DNA from 3 places in the Streptacidiphilus sp. EB129 genome. Region 3 is predicted to be linked to each of the others. Evidence: riboswitches for the same ligand, from Rfam matches in the RefSeq annotation. Region 3 holds a riboswitch; each other region holds the start of a gene.
The links. Region 3 has a riboswitch for cyclic di-AMP ahead of ABH925_RS00945 (hypothetical protein). Riboswitches for the same ligand answer to the same signal wherever they lie in the genome.

Region 1 (3,265 bases), on a different contig from region 3:
CGGCGCCGATCGGAGCGATCATGAACTCCTGGATGTCGACGTTGGAGTCCGCGTGCGAACCGCCGTTGAGGATGTTCATCATCGGGACCGGCAGCAGGTGCGCGTTCGGGCCGCCCAGGTAGCGGAACAGCGGCAGGTCGCTGGCCTCGGAGGCCGCGTGGGCCACCGCGAGGGAGACGCCGAGGATGGCGTTGGCGCCGAGCGAGGACTTGTCCGGAGTGGCGTCCAGGTCCAGCATCGCCTGGTCGATCAGGCGCTGCTCGGTGGCGTCGTAGCCGACCAGCTCCGGGCCGATCTGCTCGATGACCGCGAGCACGGCCTTCTCCACGCCCTTGCCGCCGTAACGGTTCTTGTCACCGTCGCGCATTTCCAGGGCCTCGAAGGCGCCGGTCGAGGCGCCGGACGGAACGGCGGCACGGCCGGTGCTGCCGTCGTCGAGGCCGACCTCGACCTCGACCGTGGGGTTGCCTCGCGAGTCGAGGATCTCCCGGGCTACGACGACGTCGATGGACGGCACAGGCATCTCCTTGGGGCTGCTCCTACTGGTTTACCCCCTGAGCCTATCCGCAGGAGGGCTCGCAGCGACGCGGCGCTCGCGGGAGTCCCACGATGCGGCGCCCCTACTCACCAGTAGTTCACCCAGGGGTGCGCTGGCGGGCAGGGACGCCCTCGTCCCGTCGGAGTCGACCCGTCAGCCGACCTGGAGCTGCTGGCCCGGGTAGATGAGGTTCGGGTTGCCGCCCACCGTCGACCTGTTGTCCTGGTAGAGCGTCTGCCAGCCACCGCCCAGGTGCGCGGACGCGGCGATCCCGGACAGGGTGTCACCGGGCTTGACGGTGTAGCCGCCGTGGCCGACCGCGTGCTGCCCGGGCACCGATGCCTGCGGCGCGGACTGCGCGGCGGGCTGCGTGGTGGACTGTGCAGTGGTGGACTGCGGCGCGGACTGCTCGGTGGCGGTCGGCTTGCGGTGCTTGCCGGTGCCGGTGTGGGTCGTGGTGCCGTGGGTCGGGGAGCTCTTGGTCGGCGTGCTCTTGGTCGTGGTGCTCCGCGCCGGGGTACCGGTGTCGACGGAGGCCGGGGCGCCGCCACGGGTCAGGCCGGCCTGCGGGCCGCACACCGGCCAGGCGCCGGGGCCCTGCGAGGCCAGCACCTTCTCGGCGACGGCGATCTGCTGGGCCTTGCTGGCCCGGTTCGCGGTGGACGCGTACGAACCGCCGCCGTAGGCGGACCAGGTCGAGGCGGAGAACTGCAGTCCGCCGTAGTAGCCGTTGCCGGTGTTGATCGACCAGTCGCCGCTGCTCTCGCAGTTGGCGACCTTGTCCCAGGTGGACACCGAGGCCGCGGAGGCGGAGGTGGCACCGATGAGCGGCAGGGCTATCCCGGCGGTGGCCAGGCCACCGGTGGCGACCAGGCGCCGGGTCTGGCTGGTGCGCGGCTTGCGATGGCGGCCGGTGCTGTTCACGGGCATGGCGAAGGGCATGGCAGGTGTCCTCTCCGACGCCTGCGAGGTGAGCTGTCGGGTTCGGGCCGTGAGGTAGCCCGGGCGCATGACACGCCTTCACCCCCAGCCGCAGCCCCGTGGACTGCGGCGACTTACCTGGGTCCCCCGCTCCTGCCCAATGAAGAAGTCTTGGTACCGGCGCACGGCTGGACAGGACTCGGCGTCCCGTACGACGGCCGCCCACGTGTGCGGGCGTTCTGGGCAGGCTAGACAGACCGGACTGATAATCACAAGCCCATCAGTTCGCCTCACCCGTCCCGGAACTGGCGCGGCGGCTACTCCGGCAGCGCCTCGGGCGGCTGCTTCGCGGGCTGCTCCGGGCGGTAGCCGACCGGGAGTTGGCGCAGCCCACGCATGATCAGGCCGCCGCGCCAGCGCAGTTCCCCGGGCGCGACGGTGAGGTGCAGATCGGGGAGGCGGGTGAGCAGCGCGGCGAGAGCGTACTGGGCCTCAAGTCGGGCCAGCGGGGCGCCGATGCAGTAGTGGATGCCGTGACCGAAGCCGAGGTGCGGGTTGTCCCGGCGTTCGAGGTCCAGCAGGTCGGGCTGGTCGAAGCGGGCCGGATCGCGGTCCGCGCCGGCCAGCACCACCAGCACCGGATCGCCGACCGCGATGTCCTGGCCGCCCAGGGTGATCGGGCTGGTGGCGAAGCGCCAGGTGGCGAGCTCCACCGGGCCGTCGTAGCGCAGCAGTTCCTCGACCGCGGTGGCCAGCAGCGCGGTCTCGCCGGCGGCGAGCGAGGCCTGCAGCTCGGCCCGCTGCCGGGGATGGTTCAGCAGGTGGTAGAGGCCGTTGCCGATGAGGTTGACAGTGGTCTCGAAGCCGGCGAAGAGCAGGATGAAGGCCATCGCCGCGGCCTCGTTCTCGGTCAGGTGCTCGCCGTGGTCGCTGGCCCGGATCAGGTCGGAGATCAGGTCGTCACCGGCCTGTCCCGAGGCGATGTCGGCGCGCTTGCGGTGGATCAGTTCGGCGAGGTAGGCCCGGATCCGCTTCACCGCGCGGGCCACGCCGCCGCGCGGGCTGCCGCCGCCGGCGCCCGGCTTCTCGTGCCGGACCATCATCCCGGCCCAGTCCCGGAAGTCGTCCTGGTCCTCGGCGGGGACGCCGAGCAGGTCGCAGATGGCGTAGATGGGCAGCGGGAAGGCGAACTCGTGGATCAGGTCGGCCTCACCCCGCTCCGCGAAGCCGTCGATCAGCCGGTCGGTGAGCTCCCGGACCCGGGGTTCGAACAGGGCGACGCGGCGCGGAGTGAAGGCCTTGGAGACCAGCCGCCGCAGCCGGGTGTGGTCCGGCGGGTCGATATTCAGCAGATGGGTCATCAGGTCCGCGTTGCGCTCGCCGGGGATGCCGACCCGGCCGCTGCGGTGGCCCTGGCCGCTGTGGTGGGCCGGGCTCTTGCTCAGCCGGGCGTCCGCCAGCGCCTGCCGGGCGTCGTCGTAGCGGGTGACCAGCCAGGCCTCGACCCCGCTGGGCAGCGTGGTCCGGTGCACCGGATCATGGCTCCGCAGCCAGGCGTACGCGGGGTAGGGGTCGGCCGCGAACTCCCAGGTGAAGAGTTCCGGGCCGGTCTCGGCGACAGCGCTCGGGACAGCACTCGGGACACTGCCCGGGAGAGTGGTCGGGGCGGCTGTCGGAACGGTGGGCGGCTTGTGCACTCCTTGACGGTAGCCGGAGGTTGACCCGCGTCACGGACGGGCACTGTTGCGGTGGCGGGCGGGATGCTTACGATCACCGGCAGTGAACGGGCCGTGCGGGGGCCCGGCG
Region 2 (3,265 bases), on a different contig from region 3:
ATCCCGCTCGGGCTGCATCTCGGCGGCTTTCTCACGGCCGGTGACTACGCCACCGACCTGCACGCGATCGCCCGTACCGCGAGCAGCGTGTTCGCCGTCCTGGCGGTGGTGCTGCCCTGCGCCTCGGGGCTGCTGGCCGGGCAGGTCGCGGCCCGCGTGGGCCGCGGGCTGACACCGGCGCTGCCGGTGATCCGGCTGCTGAACCTCGGGGTGGTGGTCAGCCTGAGCTATACCAACGCCTGTGGCGCGCTCGGCCAGGTGCTCGCCCGTCCCGACCCGGACTTCCTGGTCCTGGTCACCGTCGCGGCGGGGCTGATGTGCGGCTGCTCCTTTCTCACCGGCTGGGTGATCGCGAACCGGCTGCGGATTCCCCGGTCCGACGCGATCGCGGTCACCTACGCCTCGGGAATGAACAACAGCAGTGCCAGCGCGGTCGTCGCGGCGACGCGGATACCGGATCATCCCCTGGTGCTGCTGCCGATTCTGGCGTACAGCCTGCTGCAGAAGGTGCTCGCCGGATCGGTCGGCCGCCTGGTCGGTGCGGCGGACTCCCCTGGGCGGTCCCGGCGGCGCTAGCGTGAGGCCATGGGCATCGAAGCCGGGCTGGGAAGGCTGGACGAGATCGTGGTGGACTGCGCCGACCCCGCGGGTCTGGTGCGGTTCTGGGCACTGCTGGTCGGTGGCTCCCCGGTGGACCGGACGCCGCAGTGGTCCTACGTCGACCCGCCCGGCGGTCAGCCCCGACTGGCCTTCCAGGCGGTGCCGGAGGGCAAGGAGACGAAGAAGAACCGGCTGCACCTGGACGTCGAGGTGGGCGACATCGACGCGGTCCGTGACGAACTGCTGCGGCGCGGAGCGCAGGTGGTGGGTGAGGTGCAGACCGACGACCAGGGAGCATTCCAGGTGATGCACGACCCGGAGGGCAACGAGTTCTGCCTGGTGCGATGACAGAGTGTCAGTGATTGTTTCTCGTTCATGATTCAGTACACATCAAAAATGTACCTCCTCGATCCACAACTGCAGGCCCTCGATCCACAACTGCACCCCCTGGATCACTTGGATTCAAGCGGCACTAGGATTACCTTTCTATAACGCAGCGCGAAGTTCTGCCGTTAGTCGGACGGCGTCGTGCTCAGTCGCCTAATCCAGTTGGAGCCGGGGAACCACGTACGTCGGGGTGAATCAGCCGCACCTGGCTGTAGGGGACCTTCCTCTCCGAACCCGTCAGCTAACCCGGTCGGCGAAAGGGAAGGAAAGGAGCACGCCGACGGTGGCGTCGTACCAGCCCACCACCTGGGCCCCCGAACAGTCCGACATCGACGAGCCGGAAACGCCTCGGTCGATGCCACGGGCGGCAGCGCCGCAGCCCGCGGTGCCGCAGCAGCGGTCGTCGGGCATCGCCCCCTCCGCCGTGCTCGGCTTCGCGGCGATGGCGGCGGTCGGCGCGACCGGACTCGCCGCCCCGGCAAGCGCGTTCGCGGCGGAGCCGGGCAGCGCCGCCAAGGGCACGCTCATCGCGCATCAGGACCGGTCCCACCAGGACCACGGCCAGACCGTCGGCTTCGGCTCGAACACGGCGGCCAACACGGATCCGGGCACTGCGCTGGCGGAGCGGATACGGAACCAGGCAGCACAGCAGAAGACCACCGCCGAGGACACGGCCCGCCGACAGGCCGCCCAGGCGGCGGCGGAGAAGCAGGCCAGACTGCAGCAGCTCGCCGCCGAGGCGGAGCAGCAGGCGGCGCAGGCCGCCGCCGGGTCGGCCGCGCAGGCAGCCGCCCAGCGCTCCCCGGGAGAGCAGACTGCCGCGGCCGTCGAGGCCGCGCTCCGGGCGCACCGCCCGCAGGCGGTGGCACAGCTGGGCACCCTGGTCGCTCCGGTGCCCGGGGCGACCACCGGCGCGGGCTTCGGACAGTCGGACTCGTTCTGGGCCCACCTGCACACCGGGCTGGACCTCACCGCCCCCACCGGCGCTCCGGTGCTCGCCATCGGCGCGGGCACCGTCACCTCGGCGGGCTGGGCCGGCGCCTACGGGTACCGCGTGGTGGAGACCATGCCGGACGGCACCGAGCTCTGGTACTGCCACCTGTCGGCGATCGGTGTCGGCTCGGGCGAGGTGACGGCCGGTCAGCCCATCGGCCGCGTCGGCGCCACCGGCAACGCCGCCGGGCCGCACCTGCACCTAGAGGTCCGCCCGGCCGGCGGCGAGCCCGTCGACCCGGCCGGCTGGCTCGCCGACCACGGCCTCGCCCTCTGATCGGGCCCCATAGGCCCTGAAGCGGGGCTCACAGAGAGCAGGCCCGCGCAGACCAGGCCCGCACAGACCCCGACGGCCCCGGTGACATCCCCCCGACACCGGGGCCGTCGGCTTGCGCTGCGGCGGGGGCGCCGCCTGCTGTCAGGCGCGGCGGTCCACGGCGGCCCAGGAGGCCAGGGCGACACCCGCCGAGACGGTGGCCACCGACGGCCATGCGCCCAGTTTCTTCGCCAGCGGATGGGAGCCCGCGAACGCCGCGACGTAGAGGCCGGTGAGCGCCACCGCCGTGCCGGTCCCGGCGGAGCGCTTCCACTGCGTGGCCGCCACCGCGCCGGCCGCGGCCAGGGCGACCCCGCCCAACTCGCGCTTTCTGGTCGCCCGTGCGATCGCGAATCCGCCGACCAGACCGCTCGCCGCGACGAGCGATGAGGGAATCCGTGCCATGTCGTCCAACCTCCAGCAGTAGTCCGGTCTCGACCCTAACCCGGGACCGGGGCGGTCAGTTGGTGCGAGTGTTGTGGAGGTGCAGGCCTATGTAGCCGATGTAGACGCGGCCGGTACCGGAGCAGTCGTCGTGGTAGTGCAGCCGGGGAGCGGTGCCCCCGCCGCCTATGCGCAGGTGGGCGCCCATGAACACCTTGCCCGAAGGGCTGACGGTCGCCGGTACCGGCAGTTCCCGCTCGCCCTTCCACTTGCCGTTGGTGCGGACCGTCCGCGACTCGTCGCGGATCACCTTGCGCGGGGGGAAGACATGGCAGTCCGGGGGAGTGTTCTCGCACCAGCGGCGGAAGTCGCCGCCGGACTCCCCGCGCACCGCCGCCTCGGCGTAGTCCTGCAGGGCCAGCAGCGCGTCCCAGGCCATCCGGACCCAGGTGGGGTGGTCGGTCTGGTCGTCGAGCTCCTTGGTCAGGCGCGGGTCGCCGGTGAAGGCGAGCAGCGGGAACTCGTGCATCCGGTCGAGCAACTCGGCGAAGGAGACCGGGTCCTGCCGGTTGCCGTCCGGCACCA
Region 3 (3,265 bases):
CCCGAGGGCAACGAACGGCTCACCGCCACCACCGGCGCGGTGCTGCTGGCGTTGTTCGCCGCGGAGGGCGTCACCATCCTCTCGCTGAGCCGACTGCTCAGCTGGCACTACTTCATCGGTCTGCTGCTGATCGGTCCGGTCTGCCTCAAGCTGGGCTCGACCGGCTACCGCTTCGCGCGCTACTACACCGGCTCCCCCGCCTACCGGCGGAAGGGACCGCCGGTCCCGCTGCTCCGAATGCTGGGCCCGCTGGTCATCCTCACCAGCGTCGGCGTCATCGGCACCGGCGTCGCCCTGGCCTTCCTCGGCCGCGACCCCGGTCCGCTGCCGTTGCCCATGCTGTTCCTGCACAAGGCGAGCTTCGTCTGCTGGGCCGCCGTGATGACCGTCCACGTCGTCGCCTACCTGTGGCGACTGCCCCGGCTGATCGCCCCCGACCTGCGCCGTCGCCGTCCCGACGAGCCCGGAGGCGCCGCCGTGCGGTGGTCCCTGCTGGCCCTGTCCCTGGGCGGCGGCGTCATCCTGGCCCTGGCCTGCACCCCGCTGGTGTCCCGCTGGCGATGACGCCCGCAGCCGCCGGGACAGGGACCCGGTGACGCCGAACGCCCCCGCACTGCGGGGGCGTTCGGCGTCACACGGGGCTGTCGGCCTCGTCCGGCGGTCAGCGATGGACTGTCAGCGGTAGACGCGGACGTAGTCGGCGGCGAAGGAGAACGGGGCCGTGCCGGAGGGGGCGGGGTGGTACTTCCCGGCGCCGACCGACAGGTTGAGGATCAGGTACGCGGACCAGTTGCTGCCCACGCCGTGGCCGTCGGAGTAGACCTTCACGCCGTTGACGTACCAGTCGACCGAGGTCGCGCCGTAGTAGGTTCCGATGGTCACCCACGTGCCGGGCGCGATGGCGGCGGCGTTGGTGTAGTAGTCCTGGGCGGGGCTGACGTGGTTGGTCAGCTCCAGCAGGTTGGGGTTGTCCGGGTGGTACTCGAAGGAGTCGATCTCACCGTTGCCGGTGGTGCCGTTCTTCCAGGTCCACAGCGCGGGCCAGGCACCTTCGGCGGAGGGCAGCTGGACCCGGGTCTCGGCGTAGTCGCCGGTCCTGACCTGGAAGCCCTCGGTGGAGCCCTGGGTGGTGAGCAGGCCGGTGGTCCAGGCCTGGTTGCCGTTCTCCAGGGTGTGCGAGGAGGGCGAGGCGGTGAAGGTGGCGACGCCGTTGGCGACCGTCACGGCGCTGGGGTCGAGCCAGTCGAGCTTGTTGTCGTCCGGGTTGTGGTTGCCGTACCGGTACGAGGGGGTGGTGCTGCCGACCCAGCGCGAGCCGTAGGCGACCGGGCCGCTGAACTCGTCGCTCCAGACCAGCGACTTGCCGGCGACCGGCGCGGCCGTGGCCGGTGCGGTCGGGGTCACCGGCGGAGCGACCGGGGGCGTGAGCGGAGGGGTCACCGGGGGCGTGACCGGCGGGGTCTTCGCGGCGGAGACGGTCAGGGTGTGGGAGGCCAGGTTGTGCCAGACACCGTCGGTGCCCTGCCAGAAGCCGAACTCCGTGTACGAGCCGGCCGGCAGGCTGCGTGCGGCGGTGGTGATCGAGACGCCGGCGGGGCAGATCCGGACGTTGCCGGACGAGCCGGGGAAGTCGAGGTTGCGGCCTGCGGCGTCACGGACCCCCACGCCCAGCGTCCTCACGGTGAAGCAGGCGCTGGAGTGGACCGCGAGGGACGCGGTGGCGGTGCTGCCGGCGGTCAGGGCGGTGGGGGTGAGCCGGTCCTGGGTGACCCGGGGGGTGGCGGCCTGGGCCTGCGTGGCCAGCGGGACGGCGGCCAGGGCGGCGGCGGCCAGGCCTATGACGGCGGCGGAGTTCACGCCGAGGCGTACGGGCATGGCGGGGAGACGCATAAAGGGGTCCTCGTGACACGCCTGCGAGGTGAGCTGTCGGGTTCGGGCCTGAGGTGGCCCGGCCGCGTGGGGGCGCGGCTTCACCCCGAGCCGGGCCCGGGCCCGCGCGCGGCCGTGGAGGCGACGCGGGTACGGCAAACCGACCTGGTTCCCCCGCTCTCGTCCGATTCGTGCTCGGTTGCCCGCCGACGGGTGGACGGGATTCGGCGTCCCGACGGCGAGGTCCGCCCGAGGCGGAATGTGCAGGTTAGGCAGAGTGACGTTGTTCGTTCAACGTCCAGCCATGAGCTGTGCCATGTCTCACACATCGGTCCGGGAACCGTTGCTGTGAGTTCACGGGCAGGTGCAGACAGCGGCGATGGCATCGGGCACACTGATCCACCACATCCCCCCGCTCGAACGGAGCCCACGGCATGGAAACGACCTCTCCCGACGCCGGCGTCAGACCCGCGACCGGCGCGAACGCGCTGGCCGAGAGGGTCGGACCGAATCCGTCCGGAGTGCTGAACGAACTGGTGATGGAGCTCGCCCGCGCTCTCGGCGAGAACCCGCGCGAGGTAAACCTGAGCCTCAACCGGAAGCTGGGCGTGGAGAGCCGGATCAACCAGAGCGAGGACGTCATCCGCCAGGGCGTGGCGATCGCCCGCGACTGGCTGAGCGGGCTCGGCTGACGGCAGACCGGCCGACGGGGGGCCGGTGCCGTGACGCGGGTGTGTCATCCGCGCGCCGCCGGGCGGTGCTCCGCGTAGGCTCGGCGCTGTGACGTTCAAGGGCTGGCGCGCCGAGGCGCTGGAGTTCTACGAGGGTCTGGAGGACGACAACTCCAAGTCCTTCTGGACCGCGCACAAGGCCGTCTACGAGGCCGAGGTGTACACGCCGATGGCCGAGCTGCTGACCGAGCTGGAGGACGAGTTCGGCGAGGGGAAGATCTTCCGCCCGAACCGCGACGTCCGCTTCAGCGCCGACAAGTCCCCGTACAAGACCGCGATCGGCGCCACCCTCAGCCGGGGCGGCTACGTCCAGCTGTCGGCGGACGGGCTCGGAGCCGGGGCCGGGTACCACATGATGAGCGCCGACCAGCTGGAGCGCTACCGCGAGGCCGTCGCCGAGGAGGTCACCGGCGAGGAGCTGCTGCGGGTGATCGCCGGCGTGGAGGCGCACGGCATAGGGGTCAGCTCGCGCGACCCGCTGAAGACCGCACCGCGCGGCTACGCCAAGGACCACCCGAGGATCGCGCTGCTGCGCAACAAGGACCTGGTCGGCTGGCGGCAGTGGCCGGTCGAGCCCTGGCTGGGGACGGCGGCGGCGAAGCGGCACGTGGTGGACTTCCTGCGGCACAGCCGGCCGCTGACCGAATGGCTGGACGCCCACGTGG

Region 1: another riboswitch for cyclic di-AMP. It lies ahead of ABH925_RS11855 (transglycosylase family protein); the one in region 3 lies ahead of ABH925_RS00945 (hypothetical protein).
Region 2: another riboswitch for cyclic di-AMP. It lies ahead of ABH925_RS35085 (M23 family metallopeptidase); the one in region 3 lies ahead of ABH925_RS00945 (hypothetical protein).

Annotation. Positions count from the first base shown of each region.
Region 1 is NZ_JBGCCS010000007.1:233,983-237,247, forward strand. It holds gene eno (phosphopyruvate hydratase) at 1-517, opposite strand, end outside; gene ABH925_RS11855 (transglycosylase family protein) at 692-1,480, opposite strand; cyclic di-AMP (ydaO/yuaA leader) riboswitch at 1,484-1,652, opposite strand; gene ABH925_RS11860 (cytochrome P450) at 1,777-3,156, opposite strand.
Region 2 is NZ_JBGCCS010000056.1:10,452-13,716, forward strand. It holds gene ABH925_RS35075 (bile acid:sodium symporter family protein) at 1-576, shown strand, start outside; gene ABH925_RS35080 (VOC family protein) at 586-948, shown strand; cyclic di-AMP (ydaO/yuaA leader) riboswitch at 1,128-1,258, shown strand; gene ABH925_RS35085 (M23 family metallopeptidase) at 1,271-2,257, shown strand; gene ABH925_RS35090 (hypothetical protein) at 2,399-2,701, opposite strand; gene ABH925_RS35095 (hypothetical protein) at 2,757-3,265, opposite strand, start outside.
Region 3 is NZ_JBGCCS010000001.1:193,580-196,844, reverse strand. It holds gene ABH925_RS00950 (hypothetical protein) at 1-564, shown strand, start outside; gene ABH925_RS00945 (hypothetical protein) at 676-1,890, opposite strand; cyclic di-AMP (ydaO/yuaA leader) riboswitch at 1,912-2,061, opposite strand; gene ABH925_RS00940 (hypothetical protein) at 2,304-2,561, shown strand; gene ABH925_RS00935 (DUF2461 domain-containing protein) at 2,650-3,265, shown strand, end outside.